2 regions of the Staphylococcus schleiferi genome follow, and region 2 is predicted to be linked to the other one. Evidence: riboswitches for the same ligand, from Rfam matches in the RefSeq annotation. Region 2 holds a riboswitch; the other holds the start of a gene.
What was found. Region 2 has a riboswitch for S-adenosylmethionine ahead of metK (methionine adenosyltransferase). Riboswitches for the same ligand answer to the same signal wherever they lie in the genome.

Region 1: it holds a riboswitch for S-adenosylmethionine, as region 2 does, so the genes downstream of both, MUA40_RS09565 (methionine ABC transporter ATP-binding protein) here and metK (methionine adenosyltransferase) in region 2, are expected to answer to the same signal.

What each region holds. Positions count from the first base shown of each region.
Region 1 covers NZ_CP094712.1:2,024,080-2,028,090, reverse strand. Annotated here, with positions in the region: gene MUA40_RS09585 (arsenate reductase family protein) at 232-588, shown strand; gene gcvH (glycine cleavage system protein GcvH) at 660-1,040, shown strand; gene MUA40_RS09575 (toprim domain-containing protein) at 1,119-1,514, shown strand; gene MUA40_RS09570 (thioredoxin family protein) at 1,480-1,794, shown strand; SAM riboswitch class I at 1,835-1,945, shown strand; gene MUA40_RS09565 (methionine ABC transporter ATP-binding protein) at 2,041-3,069, shown strand; gene MUA40_RS09560 (methionine ABC transporter permease) at 3,062-3,757, shown strand; gene MUA40_RS09555 (MetQ/NlpA family ABC transporter substrate-binding protein) at 3,783-4,011, shown strand, end outside.
Region 2 covers NZ_CP094712.1:1,059,798-1,063,808, forward strand. Annotated here, with positions in the region: gene pckA (phosphoenolpyruvate carboxykinase (ATP)) at 77-1,660, opposite strand; SAM riboswitch class I at 1,992-2,101, shown strand; gene metK (methionine adenosyltransferase) at 2,208-3,407, shown strand; gene MUA40_RS04980 (nuclease-related domain-containing protein) at 3,497-4,011, shown strand, end outside.

The DNA.
Region 1 (4,011 bases), 960 kb from region 2:
GTGATTCATTGATAAACAACGGCATAAGTCGTGCATCTCCTAATATTTAACCGTATTGATATTGGGTATAAAACAAGTGAAGCAGTGGGTGTCTAGTGAAACTACACAATGTTCCACTCGTCTATATAAATTTAGTATCAAACAATGTAGCAATGAATTTTTTGAAAAAAACAAGCATTTTAATTAATAATTTGATATATTAAAATTAATTGGAATAAGGAGGTCAAAGGCATGATCAAATTTTATCATTATCCAAATTGTACAACATGTAAAAAAGCAGCGAAATTTTTATCTGATCATGGTGTAAGCTATGAACCTATCGATATTGTACAGCATACACCGACAGAAAAAGAATTTCGTCAAATTATAGAAAAATCAGGCTTGGATATTAAAAAGTTCTTTAATACACATGGCGCAAAATACAGAGCGTTAAACCTTAAAGACAAATTAGAAAATATGAATGAAGATGAAAAATTAAGTTTACTTGCTTCTGATGGCATGTTAGTAAAGCGACCATTAGCGATCTTAGGTGATAAAGTGACAGTCGGCTTTAATGAAGAGGTCTATCGCAATACTTGGCTATCATAAAATAGTTGATAGAACCGTTCCAATATGTCATGATAAAATTGTAATTGTAAACATTATAGGAGGGGATTAACGTGGCAGTGCCAAGCGAATTAAAATATTCTAAAGAACACGAATGGGTAAAAGTTGAAGGTCAAACAGCAACAATTGGAATTACAGATTTTGCGCAAAGCGAATTAGGTGATATCGTCTTTGTTGAGCTTCCAGAAGTGGAAGATGAACTTACTGAAGGTGAAACTTTCGGTAGTGTGGAATCAGTTAAAACTGTTTCTGAATTATATTCTCCTGTATCAGGAAAAGTCATCGAAGTGAATGAAGGTTTAGAAGACGAACCTGAAGCGGTTAACGAATCACCTTACGAAAAAGCTTGGATGGTAAAAGTTGAATTAAGCGATGAAAGCCAATTAGATGCATTACTAAGTGCAGCTGATTATGAACAAATGATTGGTGAATAATGCCCGCATAAAGACTCCTCGGTAATCTGATTATCAAGGAGTTTTTTGTACTCAAATATTTTTTAGAAGGTGAAGACCATGGCGATGATCAATAAGGTTATTGTTGTAGAAGGTAAATCTGATAAAAAACGTGTTCAAGAGGTGTTGTTAGAACCTGTCGAAATTATATGTACACATGGAACGATGGGAATTGAAAAATTAGACAATATGATTGAATATTTGTATGATAAACAGGTCTACATTTTAGTAGATTCAGATGCGGAAGGTCGAAAAATCCGCAAATGGTTTACAACTTATTTGAGTGAGCGCATCGATATTTTCATCGATACGAATTATAGTGAAGTGGCACGTTGTCCACGCGATTACCTCTCTAATGTATTACAACATTTTGGATTTAAAGTAAAAAAAGATTTTTATGTTAAAGGGAAGTATTCATATCATGAGTGTTTCAGAGCAATTGAACAATATATATAGAAATAGTGATCAAAACGTTCATCTCATATTCGGTTATACACCGATGTGTGGGACATGTAAAATGTCTGAAAGAATGTTAGATATTGCCAATGAGATGACACAATTACCAATTGTGAAAATAGATTTAAATTTTCACCCAGATTGGAGTCAAGCAAATGAAATACAGTCTGTGCCTGTGTTAATGATCATGCATTATGATCAAGAAGTAGAAAGATTGTATGCTTTTCAATCTGTACCGTACTTATTAGAAAAATTAAAAAAAGTGATTGACGCATGTTGATTACAATGATAAGATTAATATCAATTAAATAGTCAGAAAACTCTTATCCGGAGTGGTGGAGGGATGTGCCCTATGAAGCCCGGCAACCGTCTAGTATATAGAAATGGTGCCAATTCACATAAAGTAAAAATTTTACTTTTGAAGATGAGAGAAAAGCGATTCGTGTTAGTGCTTTCTCTTTCATTTTTAAAAAGAGAAAGCATTTTTTATTTTGCAGATAAGAGGGGAAACACAAGGAGGAACAGTATGATTGAGCTTAAAAATATCGTTAAAAAGTACGAGAGTAAATCAAAATCTGTGACAGCTGTAGATCATGTTGACCTAAAGATAGAGAAGGGTTCAATCTATGGTATTATCGGATTTTCTGGTGCTGGTAAAAGTACTTTAATACGATTATTTAATTATCTAGAAACACCTACATCGGGCGATGTGGTTATCGGCGGGGATAACATAGGTCAGCTAAGTAAAGCAGATTTACGTAAAAAACGACAAAAAGTCAGCATGATTTTCCAACACTTTAATTTATTGTGGTCAAGAACGGTATTGGATAATATTATTTTTCCACTAGAAATTGCAGGTGTTGCAAAAAGTGAAGCAAAGCAGACAGCATTAGAGCTCGTTGAACGTGTCGGTTTGAAAGGGAGAGAGCATGCGTATCCTTCTGAATTATCAGGTGGTCAAAAACAGCGTGTCGGCATTGCCCGCGCACTGGCCAATGATCCAGAAGTCTTACTGTGTGACGAAGCAACAAGTGCACTTGACCCTCAAACGACAGATGAAATATTAGATTTACTTTTACAACTTAAAAAGGAAAAGAACTTAACGATTATTATTATTACGCATGAGATGCACGTCATTCGTCGAATTTGTGATGAAGTATCTGTAATGGAAAATGGTCGTGTCATTGAGCAAGGTAAAGTTTCTGATATTTTTGAAAATCCACAGCACGCAGTGACACGTCGCTTTGTTCAAGAAGACTTGAAACCGAGTGATGAGAGCGATGAGCTTGTAGCGACATTTCCTCTAGCAAAGGATGATATTTTAATTAAATTGACTTTTTCTGGCGATAATACAACACGTCCGATATTGTCCCATCTTTCGCAAGAATATCATCTTTCAGCCAATATTTTAGAGGGGAATATTAAACATTCAAAAACGGGCACTATAGGCTATTTACTCGTGCACATTCAAGATGTCTCAAAAATAAATTTTGATGAAGTACAAGCGGACTTAGAGTCACAAAATATCGATGTAGAGGTGGTCAGTCATGGGTAAGAGTTTTAGCGAAATACTTCAAGAGATGATAACAATGCCGAATGTACGTTGGCCTGATGTTTGGGTAGCGACATATGAAACGCTATACATGACAATCATCTCAACAGCATTCTCATTTATATTTGGGCTCATTTTAGGTGTGATTCTGTTTTTAACATCTAAAAGTAAATCTAAAGCAGGTCGTGTATTTTATAGTATTGTTTCTTTCATTGTGAATTTATTTAGAGCGATACCATTTATCATTTTGATTTTATTATTAATTCCATTTACAAGTTTACTTTTAGGCACAATCAGTGGTCCAACAGGTGCTTTACCTGCTTTAATCATTGGGGCATCCCCTTTCTACGGCCGACTCGTAGAAATTGCACTTAAAGAGATTGATAAAGGCGTTATTGAAGCGGCGAAATCAATGGGAGCGACAACTTGGACAGTCGTATTAAAAGTATTGATACCAGAATCACTACCAGCCTTAATTTCAGGTATTACTGTAACAGCGATTGCTTTAGTAGGATCAACAGCAGTAGCAGGTGTTATCGGTGCAGGTGGTTTAGGTAACTTGGCATACTTAACAGGATTTACGCGAAATCAAAACGACGTTATTTTAGTTTCAACCATTTTAATATTAATTTTGGTATTTATTATTCAATTCTTAGGGGATTGGATAACAAATAAAATAGATAAACGCTAATAATAGTGAAGAGGAGACTGTATTAATGAAAAGATTTTTATCGATTATTGTTGTTCTTGTTGTTGCAGTTGCTTTAGCCGCATGTGGAAATGGTTCTGATAGTAAAAAAGAAGACAAAAAGATTGTTGTTGGTGCTTCACCTGCACCACACGCTGAGATCTTAGAAGAAGCAAAACCATTATTAAAAGATAAAGGTTATGATTTGGAAATTAAAACAATTAACGATTACACGACACCAAACAAATTGTTAGATG
Region 2 (4,011 bases):
CGCCCGTTAAATTAAACTGGACGCGCTTTTTTGCATACATATAATTATGAAATGGCTTAAATAAATCAGTGATATTCTAATTCGATTTAAATCCACCGTTTAGTTCTAAATCTTGTGCATTTTCGCCAAATTTTTTGAAGTTATCTTTGAATCGCTCTACAAGAAGTTGTGCTTGATCAGTATAGGCTTCTTTATCAGACCAAGTATTTTTAGGTTGTAAAATTGTGCTCGGTACGCCTTCAATTTCAGTAGGAATCGACAATCCAAAAACTTCATCTTTTTCGAATTGTGTATTTTTAAGCGCACCATTTATCGCATCATTGACCATTTTTCTTGTATATTTCAATTCAATACGATTACCTACACCATATTTGCCACCTGTCCAACCTGTGTTGACAAGGTAAACATCAACGGTATGTTTATCGATAAGGTCACCGAGTAAATTTGCATAAACTTCAGCTCTAAGAGGTAAGAATGGTGCACCGAAACAAGTTGAGAATGAAGGGACTGGTTCAGTAATGCCTCTTTCTGTACCCGCTAATTTTGATGTAAAGCCGCTCAAGAAGTGATACATCGCTTGATCTTTATTTAATTTAGAGATAGGTGGTAAAACACCAAATGCATCCGCTGTCAAAAAGATAATTGTATTTGGATGAGATGCTTTAGAAGGGAGCACAATATTATCGATATGGTCAATCGGGTAAGCAGCGCGTGTGTTTTCAGTATAATGATTATCATCAAAGTCAATATATCCATGTGTATCAACCACTAAATTTTCAAGTACAGTACCATATCGAATCGCATTGAAAATTTGTGGCTCTTTTTCAGCTGATAAATTAATCGCTTTCGCATAGCAGCCTCCCTCAATATTGAAAACACCGTTCTCGTTCCAACCGTGTTCGTCATCACCAATGAGTTTACGATTTGGGTCTGCTGACAATGTTGTTTTACCTGTTCCAGATAGTCCAAAGAACAGAGCGACATCACCTTTACCTCCAACATTTGCTGAACAATGCATGCTCATAATATCATGTTTTGGTAATAAATAGTTCATGACAGAAAAGACTGATTTTTTCATTTCACCCGCATATTCTGTGCCGCCAATTAAAATTGTTTTATGCTTAAAAGAAATAATAACAAAAGTTTCTGAGCGTGTACCATCGATTTTTGGGTCTGCCTTAAAGTGAGGTGCAGAAATTAATGTAAAATCTGCTTTGATTTTTGAAGCTTCTTCTTTAGAAGTTGGTTTAATAAACATATTTTGTGCAAATAAATTATGCCATGCGAATTCATTAACTACTGTCAGTTTAAGTTGTGAATTTGAATCACTTCCTGCATAGCCATTAAAAACAAACAATTCTTCTTTGTCATTTAAGTAATCAATAACTTTATGGTAGAGATTGAGAAATTTTTCTTCAGAAATCGGTTGATTGATTGACCCCCAATCGATATCGTCTTTTACCTGTGGATTGTCTACAATAAATTTATCTTTAGGTGAGCGCCCCGTGTATTCACCCGTTTTCGCATTGATGGCACCGAGTTCTGTTAACTCTGCTTCATCACGCTTTAAGATTTTGTTATAAAGTTCGGTTGTTGTAAGTTGAAAATGTGAACTTGGCTTATCGATTAATGCCTCTAACGCACTAGTATTGAATGACATGATCTAATCCCCTCCGAATTTTGTTGAATGTAAGCCTTTACAATTTAAGAGTATAACATATTAGAGAAATAATCCCTACTATATTTAAGGGGAAATAACAGATTTTAGATTAAATATTTATTTTTACGTATTATGACTATGACTTCAGCGTTAAATTCATCGAAAGTTTCAATGGTTCACTCAAATTTATCATTTTTTTAGTGGCTTCTTACATGAATATCGATGTATTCAACATCAACCTTATAGATAGGAAAGGTTTTTAGAAGTGATTTGTGCATAAGTACGAAATTGACAGACTGATAAAAGTTATGTAATATAGTGCTAACGGATTCTCTTATCCTGAGTGGTGGAGGGACATGGACCCAATGAAACCCAGCAACCTCTTTTAACGAAGAAAGGTGCCAAACCGTTTGCAGACAAATATGGTCTGAACGATAAGAGCGAATGGACGTTAGAGCCTTCACTCTATTTTATAGTGTTGAAAGGCTCTTTTTTTATTGAGCTCAGAGAGAGAATGTTCGTAATCCATTATATAAAGGAGTTTATTATGACATACAACAGACGCTTATTTACTTCAGAATCAGTAACAGAAGGTCATCCTGATAAAATTGCAGACCAGATTTCTGATGCAATTTTGGATGAAATTTTGAAAGGAGATAAAAATGCACGTGTCGCTTGTGAGACGACAGTGACGACAGGTATGGCCTTAATCGCGGGTGAGATTTCTACTTCCACTTATGTAGATATTCCAAAAGTCGTACGCGAAACAGTTAAAGAGATTGGCTATACACGTGCGAAGTATGGTTACGACTATAAAACAATGTCTGTTTTAACAGCGATAGATGAACAATCACCTGATATTGCACAAGGTGTCGATCGCGCTTTAGAATATCGTGATGAAATGAATGACGAAGAGTTAAATACAGGTGCTGGCGATCAAGGCTTGATGTTCGGTTTTGCGACAAATGAAACAGATACACTCATGCCATTACCAATTGACCTGTCACATAAATTATCGAAACGTTTATCAGAAGTCCGTAAAAATGGAACTTTAGATTATTTACGACCAGACGGTAAAGTCCAAGTGACGGTTGAATATGATGAACAAAATCAACCCAAACGTATTGATACAATTGTTGTATCTTCACAACATCACGAAGAAATTGAATTAGAAAAAATCCAAAATGACATTAAAGAGTATGTTATTTATCCAACAGTAGACCCAAGCTTATTAGATGAAGAGACTAAATTTTTCATTAATCCAACAGGGCGTTTTGTCATTGGTGGTCCACAAGGTGACGCAGGCTTAACTGGCCGTAAAATTATTGTGGATACTTACGGTGGTTATGCCCGTCATGGTGGGGGTGCTTTTTCAGGAAAAGATCCTACAAAAGTCGACCGTTCTGCAGCCTACGCAGCGCGCTATGTCGCAAAAAACATTGTAGCTGCACAACTTGCGGATAAATGTGAAGTGCAACTTGCCTACGCTATTGGTGTCGCTCAGCCCGTTTCTATCGCTATCGATACATTTGGCACAGGAAAAGTCAGTGAGGATACTTTAATTCAAGCCGTACGTGATCACTTTGATTTAAGACCTGCTGGAATTATTAAAATGCTTGATTTACAACGCCCAATCTATAAACAAACAGCCGCATATGGTCACTTTGGTCGAAATGATGTGCAATTACCTTGGGAAAAAACAGATAAAATTGAATTATTAAAAGAAGCGGTTTCTGCTTTACAATAAATTTTATTGCTTTAACTATCGCTAATTTTATAGTTATTTAATATAATAGAAATAACTGTAGAAATGTAGATAAAAGGAAGGTATTGCAAATGACACAATTTGGTCCAATCGAAATAGGCCTCATTGCTGCTATTGTAATTGCAGCATTATTCTTTATTTTGTTTTTGATAGCGCTCAAAAGTAAAAAGAAAGCGAAAGAAAGTTACGCAAGTCAATATCAAACGAAGCAAGATCAACTGACTCATGAGCATGAAGAAGAGCTTGAAAAAGTTCGAATTGAAAAGAAAAAAGCGGACACGCAACATAAAGAAGAATATGAAACAATGCTTTCTTCAAAAAATAGAGAAATTGATGCATTAAAATTATTTTCAAAAAATAGTAGTGAATATGTGACAGATATGCGTTTACTTGGAATACGTGAAAGATTAGTCAAAGAAAAACGTATTCGACCAGAAGATATGCATATCATGGCCAATATCTTTTTACCCACTAATGATTTAGAGGATATTACACGTATTAGTCATCTCGTTTTGACACGTACAGGCCTTTATATTATTGATTCTGAACTTTTAAAAGGTCATGTATATCAAGGCGTAAGTCAAAA